Regions from separate parts of the Ensifer sp. GW821-FHT05G01 genome, predicted to be linked through region 1. Evidence: riboswitches for the same ligand, from Rfam matches in the RefSeq annotation. Region 1 holds a riboswitch; each other region holds the start of a gene.

Evidence for each region. A riboswitch is a leader RNA that binds a small molecule or an ion and turns the genes downstream of it on or off. The one in region 1 is predicted to bind cobalamin.
Region 2: another riboswitch for cobalamin. It lies ahead of AC07UR_RS13235 (CbtB domain-containing protein); the one in region 1 lies ahead of AC07UR_RS14440 (ABC transporter substrate-binding protein).
Region 3: another riboswitch for cobalamin. It lies ahead of AC07UR_RS10870 (DUF1636 family protein); the one in region 1 lies ahead of AC07UR_RS14440 (ABC transporter substrate-binding protein).
Region 4: another riboswitch for cobalamin. It lies ahead of AC07UR_RS06865 (TonB-dependent receptor plug domain-containing protein); the one in region 1 lies ahead of AC07UR_RS14440 (ABC transporter substrate-binding protein).

What each region holds. Positions count from the first base shown of each region.
Region 1 is NZ_JBWKSC010000005.1:159,916-164,557, reverse strand. Features, by position in the region: gene AC07UR_RS14455 (pseudoazurin) at 1-207, opposite strand, end outside; gene AC07UR_RS14450 (ABC transporter ATP-binding protein) at 197-1,012, opposite strand; gene AC07UR_RS14445 (FecCD family ABC transporter permease) at 1,009-2,037, opposite strand; gene AC07UR_RS14440 (ABC transporter substrate-binding protein) at 2,034-3,023, opposite strand; cobalamin riboswitch at 3,256-3,500, opposite strand; gene AC07UR_RS14435 (alkaline phosphatase D family protein) at 3,719-4,642, shown strand, end outside.
Region 2 is NZ_JBWKSC010000004.1:425,165-429,806, reverse strand. Features, by position in the region: gene AC07UR_RS13245 ((2Fe-2S)-binding protein) at 1-799, shown strand, start outside; gene AC07UR_RS13240 (CbtA family protein) at 869-1,663, opposite strand; gene AC07UR_RS13235 (CbtB domain-containing protein) at 1,861-2,037, opposite strand; cobalamin riboswitch at 2,081-2,350, opposite strand; gene AC07UR_RS13230 (TetR/AcrR family transcriptional regulator) at 2,350-3,042, opposite strand; gene AC07UR_RS13225 (NAD(P)H-binding protein) at 3,146-3,976, shown strand; gene AC07UR_RS13220 (anthrone oxygenase family protein) at 3,973-4,452, shown strand; gene AC07UR_RS13215 (SDR family NAD(P)-dependent oxidoreductase) at 4,500-4,642, opposite strand, start outside.
Region 3 is NZ_JBWKSC010000003.1:436,781-441,422, reverse strand. Features, by position in the region: gene aspT (aspartate-alanine antiporter) at 1-959, opposite strand, end outside; gene AC07UR_RS10875 (hypothetical protein) at 1,283-1,474, opposite strand; cobalamin riboswitch at 1,722-1,937, shown strand; gene AC07UR_RS10870 (DUF1636 family protein) at 2,046-2,459, shown strand; gene AC07UR_RS10865 (ABC transporter ATP-binding protein) at 2,497-3,303, shown strand; gene AC07UR_RS10860 (ABC transporter substrate-binding protein) at 3,300-4,253, shown strand; gene AC07UR_RS10855 (FecCD family ABC transporter permease) at 4,431-4,642, shown strand, end outside.
Region 4 is NZ_JBWKSC010000002.1:219,267-223,908, forward strand. Features, by position in the region: gene rbbA (ribosome-associated ATPase/putative transporter RbbA) at 1-1,507, shown strand, start outside; gene AC07UR_RS06860 (ABC transporter permease) at 1,510-2,622, shown strand; cobalamin riboswitch at 2,715-2,923, shown strand; gene AC07UR_RS06865 (TonB-dependent receptor plug domain-containing protein) at 3,100-4,642, shown strand, end outside.

The DNA.
Region 1 (4,642 bases):
CATGCCCTCGATCGAGGCGGCGTTGTGGCTCTTATGCCCGACCCGAAACTTGATGCTGTCGCCGGGCTTCAGCTCGACATAGTCGGGCTCGAACACCATAGAGCCGTTTTGGCCGCGATTGAGCATCCTGACCTCGATGGTTTCGGCGAAGGCCGGAGCGGCAGCAAGCCCGAAGGCAATAAGGACGGCGGCGAGTTTAACGCGCATTGTCATGTCTCTTCATCGTGTCGGATATCAAATGCAGTTTTGGTCGCGGGCGCCGGTAGCGCACAAAGCACGAGCCGTCCTCGTCGTGCTCGACCGTCGCGGCGACCCCGAAGACCGTGAAGATGCGGTCTTCCGTCAGGATCTCCGTCGGGGTGCCGAGGGCCACGATGCGGCCGCGATCCATGACGGCGATGCGGTCGCAGAAGACGGCGGCGTGGTTGAGATCGTGCAGGGCGGCCACGACCGTCAGCGGCTGCCCACGCACGAGCTCGAGCAGACCGATCTGGTGGTGAATGTCGAGGTGATTGGTCGGCTCGTCGAGCAGCAGGATCTGTGGCTGTTGCGCGAGAGCCCGGGCGATGTGCAATCGCTGGCGTTCGCCGCCGGAGAGTGTGTGCCACATGCGGCTGGCAAAATCGCTCATGCCCACATGCGCAAGCGCGCGGTCGACGATACCGGTATCGCAGATCGACCAGGGCGAAAGCGCGCCGAGATGCGGGGTGCGGCCAAGCTCGACCGCCTGGCGGGCGGTGATGCGTTCGGTGGTTTCCGCCTGCTGTTCGACCAGCGCGATGCGTTGAGCGATGTCTCGTCGCGTCGTCTTGGCAAACGGCCGCCCTTCGAGGCTGACGCTGCCGGATTTCGGCGGGCGGATGCCGGCGAGCAGCGAGATCAGGCTGGTCTTGCCGGATCCGTTCGGACCGATGATCCCGAGGAATTCTCCGGGCATCACCTCGAGATCGACGGCATCGACGATCACGCGGCCGCCGGCCGACCAGGAGACGGTTTCGGCCTTGAGGCTCATGACGCGGCCCTGCCGCGACTGAGGATCAGCGCGAAGGCCGGCGCGCCGACGAGGGCCGTGATTACGCCGATCGGCAGCACCTGGCCGGGAATGATGACCCTCGACAAGATGTCGGCGGCTATCATGAAGATCGCTCCAGTGAGCGCTGCTGCCGGCAGCAGCAGGCCGTGGCGCACGCCGACCAGGAAGCGTGCGGCATGCGGTATGACGAGGCCGACGAAGCCGATGGAGCCGACGATGCTGACCATGACCGCCGTCATCAGCGCGGTTGCCGAAATCAGGATGATGTAGACCCGCTTGACCGGGATGCCGAGCGAGGCGGCCGATTCGGCGCCGAAGGTGAAGGCGTCGAGCGCGCGGGCATGCCAGAGGCAGACAAGCAGGCCGCCAATCGCCACCGGCAAGGCCAGCGCCACATCAGGCCAGCGCACGCCAGAGAGGTTGCCTAGCAGCCAGAACATGATGCCGCGGGCCTGCTCGGCATTGGCCGATTTGGTGACGATGAAGGAGGTGAGCGCGTTGAAGAGCTGCGAGCCGGCAACGCCGGCCAGAGTGATGGCGCCGGTGCCGCGGCCGGCCCTGAGTGCCAGGAGGGAGACCAGCGCGAAGGCGAAGACCGCGCCGAAGAAGGCGCCGAGCGACAGCGTCAGCATGCCTGCGCCGATGCCGAGAATGGCGACTGCGACGGCACCGGTCGATGCGCCGGCGGAGATGCCGAGGATATAGGGATCGGCCAGGGAATTGCGCAACAGCGCCTGCAGGACGACGCCGCAGAGCGAAAGTGCTGCGCCGCAGCAGGCGGCCACGACAGCGCGGCTGAGGCGATAGTTCCAGACGATGCCCTCGTCGATCGCATCGAGCGGATATCCGGCGCCCCAAAGACGGTTGGCGACGGTTTTTCCCACGACGTCGAGCGGGATCGCGGTCTCGCCGATGGCGGCACCAAGGGCCAGCGCCAGAAAGAGCAGTGCGAGCGCCGTCGAAACGGCGCCCGCGCGGTTGATCGCTGGAGGTGTTGACCTCACTTCGCCAGGCCGGCTTTTTCGACCGCGTCGGCCAGCACCTCGATGCCCTCGATCGTGCGGATCGTCGGGTTCATCGCCTGGGCGTCCATGATGACGATATGGTCGGCCTTGACCGCCGGCATCAGGCTGGTGACCGGGTCGGACTTCAGGAACTTCATCTTCAGCTCCCAGTCGTCGGCGGGGAAGCGGCGGCGATCCATCTTGCCGATGACCACGATCTTCGGGTCGGCCTTGGCGATGGTTTCCCAGCCGATGGTCGGCCATTCCTCTTCGGTGGACACGACATTCTTGATGCCGAGCGCCGACAGGATGTAGCCGGGCGCGCCGTTGGTGCCGGCGACATAGGGATCGATGTCCATTTCGGCGCTGGAGAACCAGAAGACGGCCGACAGCTTGCCGTCGGCATTGGCGATCTTGCTGCGGGCAGCTTCTTCGCGGGCCTTCAGCTTGGCGATCAGGGCCTGCCCACGATCCTGCACGTCGAAGATTTCGGCGAGCTCAGTGATCTCCTGGTAGATCAGGTCCATCGAAAAGGCATTGTGGCGTACGCCGTCGCCACCGGCGGAATTGTCCTTGGCGGCGCAATCGGCCGGCGAGACATAGACGGGGATCGACAGTTCGGTGAACTGCTTCGGCGTGGCGACGATGCCCTCCGGCCCGACATGCCACTGGAACTGCGCGGTGACGAGATCCGGCTTGGTGGCAACGACGCTTTCGAAGCTCGGGTCGTTATCGGCAAGTCGCGGCACCTTGGCGTTGACGTCCTCGTAGCCGTCGATAACAGGGCCGATCCACACGGCTGTGCCGACGACCTTGTCCGCGAGGCCGAGAAGATAAAGAATTTCCGTGGTGCTCTGACCGATCGAGGCGGTGCGCGTCGGCGCCGCCTTAAAGGTAACCTCCTGGCCGCAATTCTTTAAGGTCAGGGGGTAGCTCGTCGCGGCCGCAAGAGCGGTCGTGGGAGCGACGGTCAAAAGCAGGGACACGGAAACGGCAAGGGATGGGCAATAGCGCCCGACGGCATTGAAAATGGCTTTCAAGGGAATTCTCTCTTCTCGTGAGCTTGCGAAGGGTCAGCCGAAGCGGCGACAGCCGGCCGGTCGGATTTCGGGAGACAAACGATCGCAAACGTCGAGAAGAACGGGAAAAGAGGGCGCAAAGCCGCCGGGTATGCGGATCATGGACAACTCCTGTTCCGGGCAACCCCGCCCGTGACGTTGGATCTTCTGCTTGACGGCAGGTCTCCTGGCTCGCGGATCAAGCGCCTTCCACCTGCCTTCCCGCAACGCGTCTGACGCGATCGCAGTGGCATGGCGCGCTGTCGCGCCACTTGGGTGTCCGGCATTCCGCTTACAGTTGCGGGGGCAGCCACGGTCTCGGTCCCTATTGGGTCGTCCTCACCGTGTTCCCTATTAATCCCCGTTAGAGTCATCCTTCGGGGAACCGTCGGCGCTACCCTTAGTGTTCCAGCCGGCGTTACGTCAAGACGAGAGGTTGTCGAAATGGCGCCGCCGTGAAGGTGCCGGGGCGGCTTACCGTTAAGCGCTGCAAGGCAGACTTTCACCGAATTGTCGCGAAACCGTTCAAATTGTTTCATGCCTCTGTCAACGCGCTGACATGCGGGCAGCCAAAGGTCCGACACGCGAAATTCGCTTTCGCGAGGCTCGAACCGGAGGCTTGTTTGGCCGAAATCCTCACCACGCTGTCCCGTCGTTCCTTTCTTTTATCCGCCGGTGCCGCCGGCCTTGTCGCGTCCTCCGGTCTTGCGACACCGTTCTATGCCCGCGGTTACGGCCGGCCGGAATTCATCCATGGTGTCCAGTCGGGGGATGTCGACACACGCTCCGGCATGGTGTGGACGCGGGTCGACCGGCCGTCGCGGGTAAGCCTGGAGTACTCGACGACCGAAAGCTTTTCCAATCCGGTTCGTCTCGCCGATCTCACCGCGACACCGCAGACGGATTGCGCGGTGAAGTGTTCGCTCGACGATCTCCTGCCCGACCAGGACATCTTCTACCGCTTCACCGCGACCGATCTCTACGACGTCAACCGGGTGTCCGAGCCGGTGATCGGCCGGTTTCGCACAGCACCCTTGCGCAAGCGCTCGATCCGCTTCGTCTGGTCCGGCGACACGGCCGGCCAGGGCTGGGGCATCGACGACGTCGGCATGAAGACCTATTCGACGATGCGTCTGCACGAGCCGGATTTCTTCATCCATTCCGGCGACACGATCTATGCCGACAACCCCATTCCCGACGAGATACCCTTGCGCGACGGTGGCATCTGGAAGAACCGGGTGGTGACGCATGAGAAGCGCGACGTGGCGCGAACGCTCGAAGAATATCGTGGCCAGTGGAAGTACAATCTTCTCGACAGCCATGTGCGTGACCTCAACGCCGTCTGCCCGACCTTTTATCAATGGGACGACCACGAGGTTTTGAACAATTGGTCGGCGTCGACGGACCTCAGAGACGATCCGCGCTACCAGGAAAAAGACGTGGCCGTCTATGCGGCCCGCGCCAGCCGGGCGTTCAACGAGATGACGCCGATCCGCAACGTCCCGACCCAGCCCGGCCGCATCTTCCGCAAGATCGCCTACGGTCCG
Region 2 (4,642 bases), on a different contig from region 1:
TCTCGACCTGCTCGCGCGCCTGCAGCCATTCTTTCCCGAAGTCGGCTTTTCGCTCGATGCTGCCGGCGACGACGGTCTTTCCGCGGCGCAGTTCTGGGCCGAGGATGGTGCGGGGCTCGAAGCCGGGCTTGCCTATCAGGATTGTTTCGCCGTCGGTATGGACAACAAGATCCGCGCCGCCCATCTGATCGCGTTTTACGGCAACCAACTGGCGCTCGCGCTTGGCAGCCTCTATCTCGGTGCGGGCATCGTGGCGGGGGTTCGCCGCCTTCGCTTCGAAGAATTTTCGCGCGCCTATGGTGAGCGGCTGGTGGCGGCCAAACGGTTTCATTTCAGCCTAAGCATGCCTGCGGTCGGCGATAATGCCCCAGGCGATGCGGTTGCCTTCAGTGAAACCTTCGCCGTGCATCTGGCGCCAGTCATCGCCATGCTGAAGCGTCGCACGGGTCTTTCGTCCGGCGCGCAATGGCGGCTGGCAGCGGATTCGCTTGCGGGTGGTTTCCTGGAGATCGGTCGCGCGCTCGGCGACGAAGAGGATGCGATGTCCAAGGCGCTGGCGATCGTCAAACGCCAAGGCACGCCGCTCTATTCCGACAAGCTCTGTTATGAGGCAATCAAGGTCGAGTTCGGCGAGGGGAGCGGCGATCAAGCGCTGTCGCGCGTCTATCGCCTGCGCGGCGGCTGCTGTCTCTATTATCGAACCGAAGGCGGCAGCTTCTGCGACAATTGCGTGCTGTTGGCGCCGCAGGAGCGTCGGGAACGATTGCAGGCGCATCTGCTTGCATCGCAGACGGGCTGATCATCTCAAACGACAGAGCGCCTGATATCGGCGATATCAGGGGCTCGTTTGTCACGGTGGCCGGTCGGCTTATGCCTTGGCGAAACGGTCGTTGATGAAGCCCGAGACGACGCCGAGCACGATCCAGAAGGCGAGCGTGGTGGCGAGCGCCGCCACGGCGAACTCGGCGCCCAGTACGGCCGGAACATTACTGGAAATATCCGACGGCTGCGGCGCGCCATAGACGTGGGGTGCTGCGATCAGCACGAGGCCGATGATCTTGGCAACGATCTCTTCGCGCAGGACCAGCAGATAAAGGCCGACGGCGGAAAGCGCTACCGTTGCCAGCCACCAGACCTGGCGGTCGCCGAGTTCGGCGGCCGGGAAGCCCGGTAGTTCCGGCGGCAGGCCGATGGCCGGCAGCATGTGTACGGCAAGCCAGCCGCAGGCGCCCCAGAGCGCGCCGTTCCTGAGCGTGATCGGATAGCCGATGACGAGGCTGACGCCGGCCAGCAGCAGCGCGAAGCCGGAGCCGGTCACCAGATTGGCGATCAGCGTGCCGGAAAAGCGGCTCATGCCGAACATGATGCCACCTTCCTCGTGTTCGCCCTCGTGGGCGTAGGCGGGGGTGATCGGCGACAGGGCGTCGAGCAGGGCGCCGATCGGCGAAACCGCCTTCAGCGACGAATGCTGGTCGTGGTTTGCGGCGGCCGGATCGGCCGTTCCCGGCTGGGCGGCGGGCTGTTCGCCGGCGGCGGGTGCTTCGCCTTCGAATTCTTCCGCGTGCAGGATCAGCGGTACGACGCGCAGTTCCTGGGCGCCGGTCATGAAGACACCGGCAATCAATCCAGCCACGATCGCGGCCAGAAGCGTTCTGACAATCATTTTCGATATCCCTCGATATCGGCGCGCCATGCGCCTTGCAGGCAGCGCCGTGTCCCATTGGCAATCCTGCGAACGGCTCCGGCCGGCAGATCTTCGGTCTGCATCAGACGCAAGCAAACGCGTCCGGCTGTTTGCCGGAAGCGTTTTTGTCCGCAGCTATGTCGACGCGGAACGCATGTCGCGTCCCTCCGCATCGCTTAGTGGCAGGGGAAGCCGTAGGAGTGGCGGGTGTCGTGCGCGGTGTCGTGCAGCACGGCCGAATTCGCCAGGCCCGCGCCGAAGACGAGGAAGCCGCCGATGAGAAGCGCGATGATACCCGCGGTCAGACGATCGCTGAGGGAGAGCGGAATGCTCGAAACTGTAGACGTAGCCATGACAACCTCCGTGATGGCATCGGGAAATTTCCCGGTTTGGGCCCTATGCCCGCATCGACTGGCAGGTTTCCTGGCTCAGGACGTCGGGTGAGATCACCCTGGATTTGCCTCGCCTTCCCAGAGCCAAGGTCCGCCCTCTCGCGGTCTCGTCTCCAGTGGCTTCTTCCGGATCGCTCCGGAACGGCGCATTCACGTCGCTCTACAGTCGCGGGGTCGGCCGTGATTTGAATGCCCAGCATGGGTCCATCCGTCACGTTCCCGTTTACTCCCGAAACGCGTTCGCGTTGCGGGAACCAATCGATCTGATGATGATTAGGATCGCACCCCGGAGATGTCAATTAAACTTGCGCCGCCGCCCGGCCCATCCGCGACAAAATCCCGAAGGATCATGCGTTTATAGGCCTCGACGATCTGGTCGCCCTCGGCCCGGTCCACCGAGACCGCAAGCCGCATGGTGCAATCGCCGAGATGCATGATCAAAAAGGCGGCGCTATCGATCGCCTCGCGCGGCGTGCCGGGCGCAAACCGCGCCCAGACGTCGGCGAGAAGCTGGCCACCGGCACGGCTTTGCTGGAGGTCGATTTCGCGCAGCGCCTTGTCGGCCTGCATCGCCGACCAGATATCGCGCATGACGGGCTCGGCCAGGAACATATCGTAATAGATGTCGAACAATACGGCGAAGGCGTCACGCAGCTCGGCGAGCGACGTCACCTTGGCAAGCTCGGCCGCGATACACTCGTTGCACACCGCATTGTAGCGCTCGGCCAGCGTGCGCACGATCGCCGCCTTGTCGGGAAAGTACTGGTAGAGCGATCCGATCGAAATTCCAGCCTTTTCAGCGACTTCGCTCATGCGCATGGCGTCGCTGCCCTTCTCCTGGATGAGTGCCGTCGCGCAGGCGAGGATGTGTTCGACGCGCTCGCGGCTGCGTTTCTGGCTGGGTGTCCGGCGCAGCGCGGTCTCGTCGTCGGGGGGAGCCGCGGCTGGGCTTGTCTCTTGATTCATGAGTGATGCTCACATTTTGACTTGACTCCTAAAATACGAGGATTTATCACATTTGCAAATGTGAGAGATGCTCATGTTTGTAGGCCAACCTCAGGAGGAAGCGATGACGGACAAACTGACACTGGTTCTGGGCGGTACCGGCAAGACGGGGCGGCGGGTCGCGGCCCGCCTTCAGGAGCGGGGCGTTGCGGTGCGCATCGGCGCGCGCTCGGCGTCGCCTTCTTTCGACTGGACCGACGAGGCGACCTGGGCGACGGCCCTTGCAAATGTCGATCGCATTTATGTCTGCTTCCAGCCCGACCTGGCGGTGCCGGGTTCCGTCGAGATCATCGCCAAGTTTTCACGCCTTGCCGTCGACGCAGGCATCAAGCGGCTGGTGCTTTTGTCGGGCCGAGGCGAGGATGAGGCGGAAGCCGCCGAGCGTGCGCTTCAGGCCTCCGGCGCTGACTGCACGATCATCCGCGCCAGCTGGTTCTTCGAGAACTTCAGCGAAGGTTTTCTCGCCGATGGCATCGTGAGCGGGTCCGTCTTCCTGCCGACGGATGAGGTCACCGAACCCTTCATCAGCTGTGACGACATCGCCGACGTTGCGGTTGCGGCTCTTCTGGATGAGGGCCATGTTGGCCAGGTCTATTCGCTGACCGGCCCGCGGCTCATGACCTTTGCTGACGCTGTGGCCGAGATCGCTGCGGCTGCCAATCGGCGGATCAGCTATCAGTCCGTTCCGGTTGACGATTTTGCCGCGCAGCTGAAGGCCGACGGCGTGCCGGATGACTATGTCGAATTGATCCGCTATCTCTTCACCTCGGTGCTCGATGGGCGCAATTCGAGTGTGACGTCCGATGTCGAGCGCGTGCTTGGGCGCCGGCCGCGCGACTTTGCAACTTACGCCCGGGAGACCGCTGCAACCGGTGTCTGGAGTATTGCCGCATGATCCCGCTCATCCCCGCTCTGGCGTTTGCCGCCGCGATCGGTTCCGGCCTGATGGCCGGGCTGTTCTTCATCTTCTCGGTCTGCATCATGCAGGCGCTATCACGGCTGCCGGCCGAGCAGGGGATCGCGGCGATGAACGCCATCAACGTGGTGATCCAGAACCCGCTGTTTCTGAGCGTCTTCATGGGCACGGCGCTTCTGGCGCTTGCCCTGGTGATTGCCGCCTTCGTCTGGGGCGGCAATGGCAGCCTGCTCCTGGCTGTAGGCGGCATCGTCTATGTCGCCGGCGTGCTGATCGTCACCATCATCTTCAACGTTCCGATGAACGATGCGCTGGGTGCTGTCACGCCCGGCCAGGCTGCCACCGAATTCTGGCAGCAGCGCTACCTGACCGACTGGGTCTGGTGGAACCATGTGCGCACGGTGACTTCGATCGGGTCGCTGGCGCTGTTCATCCTCGGATTTGCACGCGCCTGACACGCGGCGACTGGCGGACCTTGACGAGGGTGCGCCGGTCGTTCCCGTCAATCGACCAGCGAACCGCAGGTGAGATTGGCGATTGCGCCGGTCATGGCGCCAGCCCGGTCCGAGGCGACGAAGGCGGCGTAGTCCGCGACCTCGTCGAGCTTCGGAAAGCGCCCGAGCAATGTCCCAGTCTTCGCGCGAC
Region 3 (4,642 bases), on a different contig from region 1:
CGGCCGGCAAGCGCCTTGTTGGTGACGTAGACGTCGAGGACCTCGGCTTCGGCGTTCAGCAGTTCCTTGTCCTCAACCTCCAGCAGCTTGGCGTCGAGGTGTTCCACAAGGGCGGCGCGTCTGCCGGAAAAGGCGACGACATCGCCAGGCTGCAGCACGGTGTTGCCATCGGCCTCGATGATCTGGCCGCCGCGCCGCAGCCGCTCGACGAAGACGCGGATGCCGGGAAGCAGATTCCTGACCGGCGTTCCCGTCAGGCCGCTCGCCTCGTCGACGCGATAGGCCCTGAGGCCGAAATCGTGATAGGCGCGGGTGATCCCGGGTTCGCTGCTCACGGTGCCGCCACCAAGCTTGGCCTCATACTCCCTGCAGGCGGCGGGAAGATCGATGCCGAGAAGTTTGGGGCCGAGTTGCGCCAGGATGATCGCCGAGCCGATGGTGCCCCAGATATAGGTGACCGCATAGGCAATCGGGATCTGGTCGGTGTAGGTCTTGGCCTGTTCCGGGCTCATGCCCATGGCGTTGATCTGGTCGCTGGCAACGCCGATGGCCGCGGAGATTGTCTGCGAACCGGCATACATGCCCGCGCCATAGCCAAGCGGCAGGCCGGCGATCAGCGCGCACAGATAGGGCACGATCAGGCACAGCACGAGGACCGAGAGGGCAAAGAGGATCTGTTTGGGTCCGTCCGTGCTCAGGCCGCGAACGAACTGCGGGCCGACGCCGTAGCCGACGGCAAACAGGAAAATAAGGAACAAGGTCGATTTCAGGTCGCCGGAAACCTGGATGCCCAGCTGTCCGATGACGACGCCGGCCAGAAGGGTGGCGGTAACGTTTCCAAGGTTGAAGCCTGCGATCTTGATCGGGCCGATCACGAAGCCGATGCCGAGGGCAAGAAAGACGGCGACCGGTGGATATGTACGCAGCGTGTCTACGAAAAAGTCTATTGGATTCACCATCATCCCCTTCAAAAAACTCGTCGTATTCGGGAGTTACGCGGACAGGCTGGATGTTACGTCGCATAAGACTTCGAGATATGAAGTTCGGAGCGCCGCCGCCCGGAACGCGGGCGAACCCGGCGCAAGTCGTTGCACGCCGCTGGAAGGCGCGATCAGTTCTTTGAAAGCACATCACCGATTGTGCCAGTCTGCAAGTACGTAACAGTAACGGACGACGTTACCGGTTGGCCGTTCCGTCGGTGACGACTGCGCCCAGGGGCGGCGCGATGGCTCGTGCGACGAGGCATGGCAGGGGATGGGGTGCCGATGCCGTCGGCGATCGTTCAGGTCAGCAGTTCGATAAGCAACCTCGGTGAACTGGCGAGGACGGCTCCGGCGACGAAGCCGAGCGCAATCGCGCCCACCACTCCGTGCCGTTGCCAGCCATGGAATGCGCCGAAGGCGGTTCCTCCAAGGATGGTTGAAACAGCCGACGCATCGTTTCCCTCATTGCGCTTATGCAGAGTGTCCGCCAAAGGCGCGCATCTCAGCATTGATGGGATATCGGGCACGGGTCGTTGCCAACGACGTTGCTGATCATCGCGGTCGAGCGTTGGTGCACGGTCAGTCGTGGCGTCGCCGACCCTGATGCATAATAACGGAGGACGGATATTTCGGCTTGCTTACTGTAATGATATTACATAACTAAGGCGCATGAGAATATGCCGCATGTTGATAGGCCGAGGCCGATCCGTCCCGCCGGTTGTCACCTCCGTCGAAGTGTGCGACGAAGGGGGTGATGGTGCTGCGAGCGCGACAATGCGTAAGCGGCTGAAAAGGGAACACGGAGCGGACGACCCAAATGGGGCCGAAACCGTGGCTGCCCCCGCAACTGTGAGCGGAAAGCGCATTCACACCCTGTCACTGGCGTTCAGCCGGGAAGACGTGGATGCGCGAAGACCCGCGAGCCAGGAGACCTGCCATCGAACCGATCAACCACAACGGACGGGGTGTTCCGATGGACAAGAACTGGTTTTTGCGCGGCGGTCACCCGTCATCACATCGCTTTGCCATATTCTCTCCGGCCCGATCCGGCGGAGAAGAAATATGGCCAAGCCGGCATCCCGACAGCACAAGATAACGGTCTGCACCGATTGCCGGTTCACCGGCGGCCCCTGCCGCCCGGGCGCGGATCTGATCCAGCGGCTGAACCGCAGCATTGCCGCCCTCGGCGCGCCGCTCGACCGGGATTTTTCGATTGCCGGAACGGTCTGCATGGCCGCCTGCACCCGGCCTTGCACCATCGCCTTCCAGGCGACGGGCAAGGCGACCTATCTCTTCGGCGATATCTCGCCCGATGAGGATATCGACGATCTGGTTACCTTCGCCACCACCTATGCCGGGCGCAACGATGGCATGACGCGGGCGGCCGAACGGCCGCGCGGGCTGAGCGCCAAGACGCTGGCGCGCATACCGGCAGCGCTGCTCATCTCCGAAGATATCGGCGGGCATTTCCAATGAACGCCTGTCGAATGCGTACATGGGGAGGGACGAGACGATGAGCTGCACCGCGACAGGGGCCGGCCTTCGTGTCCGCGCGCTCGATTGGGGCCCACGCCCGGACCTGCGGCTTGTTCGCGAGGTCGACTTTGCCATTGCGCCCGGCAGCCGGCTTGCCATTCTCGGCCCGAACGGTGCCGGCAAGACTTCGCTGCTGCGCTGCCTCTATCGTTCCGCCCAGCCGACGGCGGGCACGATCGAAGTCGATGGCGTCGACCTCTGGTCGATGACGGCACGGGAGGCGGCGCGGATCATTGCCGTCGTCTTGCAGGAAATGCCGAGCGATTTCCCCTTCAGCGTGCGCGACGTGGTGATGATGGGCCGCATCCCCAGGCGCGAAGGCATGAGCGGCTGGACGGCCAGGGATCGCGAGACGGTGGCGCATGCGCTCGAGCATCTCGACCTTGCCCACCTGGCCGGACGGCAATTCTCGACACTTTCGGGTGGCGAGAAACAGCGGGTGCTGATTGCCCGGGCGCTGGCCCAGCAGCCGCGCATCATCATCCTTGATGAGCCGACCAACCATCTCGATATCCGCCATCAGCTCGAAATCCTCGACCTGTTGCAGACGCTGCAGCTGACCATCGTTACCACGCTGCACGACATCAACCTGGCCGCCGAATTTGCCACCGACGTGGCGATCCTGACGGAAGGCCGCATGACGGCCTTCGGGCCGCCCGAAGAGGTGCTCAACCCGCAGGCGCTTTCCGACGCCTTTGGCGTTACCGCCACCGCCCACAGTAATGCCGTCTCCAACGGCGCCCGATTTTCCTTTTCACTCGCTCGACAGGAATTGATTTCATGAAGACATTGTTCGCCGGTTCGGCGCTTCTGCTCCTCGCGCTCGCCGCGACGCCGGCGCTCGCCTATCCCGTCACCGTCAAGAGCTGCAATCGCGACGTGACCTTCGATGCGGCGCCAAAGCGTGCCGTCTCCAACGACGTCAACCTCACCGAGATGATGCTGGCCTTGAAGCTGCAGGACCGCATGGTCGGCTATACCGGCGTCTCCGGCTGGAAGACGCTGGATGAAAAGCTGCGCGAAGGTGTCCAGGCGCTGCCGGAGCTTTCGGAAAAATATCCGACCAAGGAAGTGCTGCTCAATGCCGACGCTGATTTCTACTTTGCCGGCTGGAACTACGGCATGAAGGTGGGCGGCGAGGTGACGCCGGAAACGCTGGCGCCCTTCAAGGTCAACGTCTACGAGCTGACCGAATCCTGCATCCACATCATGGCCAAGGGCAAGCCGACGATGGACGACATGTTCGTCGATCTGCTCAATCTCGGCCTGATTTTCGGCGTCGAGGACCAGGCCAAGGCGCTCGTCGACGGCTACCGCCGCGACCTCGACAAGATCACTGCGGGAGTGGGGGCGATCGAGCGCCCGACGCGCGTCTTCGTCTATGATTCCGGCGAGGAGAAGCCGTTCACGTCTGGGCGGTTCGGGATACCGACGGCGATGATCGAGGCGGCCGGCGGCGTCAACGTCATGGACGACGTCGAGAAGAGCTGGACGGAGATTTCCTGGGAGCCGGTGATCGACAAGAACCCGGAGGTGGTGGTGATCGTCAACTATGGCGAGGTCACCGCCGAGCAGAAGATCGCCTTCATGAAGAGCAACCCGGCCTTCAAGAACATCGATGCCGTCAAGAACGACCGCTTCGTGGTGCTCGATTATGTCGAGGCGACGCCGGGCCCGCGCAACATCGATGCCATCGCCCGCCTGGCAAAGGCATTTCACGGGCAGGCGATGTAATGCGCCGTCGTCTGCATGATCCCTGAAACCGGCGTCGATACAGGGCAAATCATGCAGCACGTTTAGCGTGTTATTGCATTGCCGGCGCGTCATGCCCGATGCGCCGCCCTCTGGCGTAAGCGTGCCTTGTCGCCCGCTTTCGTCCTCTCCTCTGCAATCTTGAACCTGGGACGGACAGTGAAGATCACGACCGCCTTTCTCGTGGCACTGCTGCTCTTGTGCCTGACGATCACCGCTGCCGTCTCCTTGGGCTCTGCACCGATCCCGGTTTCGACCGTCTGGTCGATCATCGCCTCGAAGCTTTCGCCTGGCAGCGTCGAGGTCGCCTGGTCGGCCGGCCGCGAGAGCATCGTCTGGGACGTGCGCCTGCCGCGTGTCGTGCTTGCCGG
Region 4 (4,642 bases), on a different contig from region 1:
CCATTCGCCCGACATCCTCATCCTCGACGAGCCGACATCCGGCGTCGACCCCGTCGCGCGCGACAGTTTCTGGCAGATCCTCGTTGACCTCTCGCGCAACGAGCAGGTGACGATCTTCATCTCCACCCACTTCATGAACGAGGCGATGCGCTGCGATCGCATGTCGCTGATGCATGCGGGCAAGGTGCTGGTCAGCGACACGCCGGAGGGCATCATGAAGAGCCGCTCCGCGTCGACGCTGGAGGAAGCCTTCATCGCCTATCTCGAAGAGGCGATCGCCGGCGCGAAGCCGGCGGCGCCTTCCGTGGTCAGGGCGCACGACCCGTCGAAGCCGGCAATCGCGCAGGAGGTCGAACGAAAGGCGTCGGCGACGTCGGCGTTTTTCGACGTCGGACGCATGTTCAGCTACACCCGTCGCGAGGCGCTGGAACTGGTGCGCGATCCCATCCGGGCGACGCTCGCGACCATCGGCACGGTCATCCTAATGTTCGTCATCGGCTATGGCATCAACATGGACGTCGAGGACCTGACCTTCGCGGTGCTCGACCATGACCAGACCACCACCAGCCGCGAATATATTCTCGAAATCGCCGGCTCGCGCTACTTCATCGAGAAGAACCCGATCACCGATTATGCCGACCTCGACCGGCGCATGCGCAACGGTGAACTCAGCCTTGCGATCGAGATTCCGCCGGGTTTTGCCAGGCGGGCGGCCCGTGGCGACACGGTCGAAATTGCCGCCTGGATCGATGGGGCCATGGCGAGCCGCGCCGAAACGGTCAAAGGCTACGTGCAGGGCTTGCACGCCCACTGGCTGACCGGAAAGATCCGCGAACGCTACGGCGATGCGGCAACCGCCGGCACCTTCAAGATCGAGACGCGCTTCCGCTACAATCCCGACGTCAAGAGCATCGTCGCCATGGTGCCCGCCGTCATTCCGCTGTTGCTGATGCTGATCCCGGCCATGCTGTCGGCGCTCAGCGTCGTGCGCGAGAAGGAGCTGGGCTCGATCGTCAACCTCTACGTCTCGCCGGTGACGCGGCTCGAATTCCTGGTCGGCAAGCAACTCCCCTATATCGCCCTGGCGATGCTCAATTTCGCGCTTTTGACCGCCTTTGCGATCTTCGTCTTCCGGGTGCCGTTCACCGGCAGCCTGCTGGCCTGGACGGTCGCCGGGTTGATCTACGTCTCGGCGGCAACGGCGATGGGGCTCGTCATCTCCACCTTCATGTCCAGCCAGATTGCCGCGATTTTCGGTACGGCGATCCTGACGCTCATTCCGGCCATCCAGTATTCCGGCATGATCGATCCGGTCTCGTCGCTGGAGGGCGCGGGCGCCTTCATCGGCCAGATCTACCCGACGACGCATTTCATGACCATCGCTCGCGGCACCTTCTCCAAGGCGCTCGGCTTCGGCGATCTCGCGGGCGCTTTCGTGCCGATGCTGATTGCGGTGCCGGTGCTGCTGGTGATCGGAACCCTGTCCCTCAAGAAGCAGGCGAGGTGACGATGCGCCTGTCCCACATCTACCACCTCGGCATCAAGGAACTCTGGGGCCTCTGGCGCGACCCGATCCTGTTGATCCTGATCGTCTATTCCTTCACGCTGTCGGTCTATACCGGCTCGACGGCGATGCCAGAGACGCTCAACCGCGCCGCCATCGCGATCGTCGATGAGGACCGCTCGCCGGTGTCGACGCGGATATCGACGGCTTTCTATCCGCCCTATTTCGTGCCGCCGCAGATGATCACGCCGGCGGAAATGGACCGGCGGATGGATCAGGGGCTCGATACCTTCGCGCTCGACATTCCGCCGAATTTCCAGACGGATCTGCTCGCCGGGCGTACGCCGACGATCCAGCTGAATGTCGATGCGACCCGGATGAGCCAGGCCTTCTCCGGCAACGGCTATATCCAGCAGATCGTCACCGGCGAGGTCGCGGGCTTCCTCGAGCGCCACCGCAGCGAGCAGAAACTGCCGGTCGATCTAGTCCTGCGCGCGCGGTACAATGCCGAATTGAACAAGGGCTGGTTCGGCGCAGTGATGAACGTCATCACCAACATCACCATCCTGTCGATCGTCCTGACAGGAGCTGCCCTCATCCGCGAACGCGAACATGGCACGGTCGAGCATCTGCTCGTCATGCCCGTCACCCCGTTCGAAATCATGGTCAGCAAGGTCTGGTCGATGGGGCTGGTGGTGCTGCTGGCTTCTGCGGTGTCGCTGATCTTCGTGGTCAAGGGGGTGCTTGCCGTCCCGGTGCAGGGTTCGTTTGCGCTGTTCCTGCTCGCCACCGCCCTGCAACTCTTTGCCACCACGTCGATGGGAATCCTGCTGGCCACGATTGCCGGCTCGATGCCGCAGTTCGGCCTGCTGCTGATGCTCGTTCTTCTGCCGCTCCAGGCGCTCTCCGGTGGCATGACACCGCGCGAAAGCATGCCGGAGATCATCCAGAATATCATGCTGGCGGCACCAAACACCCATTTCGTCATTCTGGCGCAGGCGGTCCTGTTTCGCGATGCCGGTCTGGATGTCGTCTGGCCGCAGCTCCTTGCCTTGCTGGTGATCGGCGCCATTCTCTTTGCCTTCGCCATGCGGCGCTTCCGGGCGTTCCTGAAGTAGCCTTTGCGCCATGGGCCTTGCGAGCTCTGCGCGCGCAGACTTTACCAGTGGAAAATGCGACCGGCGGTTGACGCGCCGCCGGCATCTGATAGTGCATTTCTTGCGAAACAGGTTCCGTCTGACGACGGATGAAAAGGGAACACGGTGAGGATTGCCCGCAAGGGACCGAAACCGCGACTGCCCCCGCAACTGTAACCGCCGAGCGGAATCCCATGAAGCCACTGCGCGAACTCTCGCGTGGGAAGGCGGGAGGAAGCGACGACGCGGAAGTCAGGAGACCTGCCTGTTTCGGTCACCCATGCCTGGACACGAGGGGTGTCGAGGCGCGGCCGTCCGTAGCGGTGACATTGGAGCAATGTTGCCGCGTGCCGCAGACGGCGCCGGGGTGGTCGCTTGTCGTCTTGCCCCTGCCACCCTTTGCCCGCGGTCGATCGCGCGTGGGCCGGATCGTGCCCATCGCGCCGGAGTGGGGACGATATGACGAAGCAATTGACTGGCGCAGCGGCGCTGGTTCTGACACTCGTGGGCGGGGCTCAGGCACAGGATACGGCCGCAAACGAACAACCGACCAAGCTTGAGAAGATCCTGGTTTCCGATGGCCTGACGCCGACCGAACAGCGCAAATCCGGGCGCGCCTTTACCGTGATTACCGGAGATCAGATCGAGAAAAACCAGATCCGCTACGTCGCCGACGCCCTGCGTCTCGTTCCCGGTTTCTCGGTTTCGCGCACCGGTGCCTCCGGCGGCCTGACGCAGGTGCGCGTGCGCGGTGCGGAAGGCAATCAGCTACTGGTGGTGATCGATGGCGTCGAGGCGAACGACGTGTCCCAGGGCGAGTTCGACTTCGGCGGCCTGGTTGCCGACGACATCGAGCGCATCGAAATCCTGCGCGGACCGCAAAGCACCTTCTGGGGCGCCAATGCCATGGCCGGTGTCATCAACATCATCACCAAGAAGGGAAGCCGCGATGGTGCCGTGTCAAACGCCCGCACCGAAGTCGGCAGCGACGGTACCTGGCTTGGCGGCCTGTCGACCCGCGGCGGCGGCGAGGGCTATGATTACGCGCTGTCCGGCGTGTTCCAGAGAACCGGCGGTTTCAATGTCTCCGATACCGGCTCCGAGGATGATGGCGACCGCAACGGCACCGTCAACGGCAAGTTCACCTTCGATCTCTCGCCGGATCTGCAGCTCGATGCGACCTTGCGCGCCGTCAACCGCAAGACCGACCTCGACGCGCAGGATTACATGACGGCGCTGACCTACGACACGCTGGACTATACGCGATCGCGCGAGCTCTCGAGCTCGCTCGGCCTGACCCATTCGGCGCTCGACGGCGATCTCACCCAGAAGGCGCGCGTCTCCGGCCTTGACGTTCACCGCGACAATGTCAGCGGCTTCGGGCGATCCTGGAACGACGGCAACCGCTACAACGGCAGCTATCAGGCGAGCTACGGCTTCGATGGTGGAGACGGTATCCGCCACCAGATCACCGGAGGCTACGAGTGGCAGCGCGAGACGTTCACGCCGTCGCATCTGCAGCAGACCTTCAGCCGCAATGCGCATTCGCTCGTCGGCGAGTATCGCGGCGAGTTCGCGGACCAGTTCTTCGTCAATGCAGGCCTCAGGCGCGATTTCAACGATCGTTTCGAGGACGCAACCACCTGGAGCCTGAGCGCTTCCTGGGAAATACCCGACAGCGAAACCCGACTGCATGCATCCGTCGGCACCGGCGTGACCAATCCGACCTTCTACGAGCAGTTCGGATATATCCCGGGAACCTTCATCGGCAATCCCTACCTGAAACCGGAGGAAAGCCTCGGCTGGGACATCGGTGTCGAGCAGCGCTTCTTCGACGACGGTCTGACCGTCGATGTCACCTACTTTGACCAGAACCTTAAAAACGAGATCGCCACCGTCTACGACGCCAGCTTCCGTTCGACGCCGGTCAATCGCTCCGGCGAAAGCTTGCGCCACGGGGTCGAGGTCTCCGCGACGGTCGACTTCTTCAAGGGACTGACGA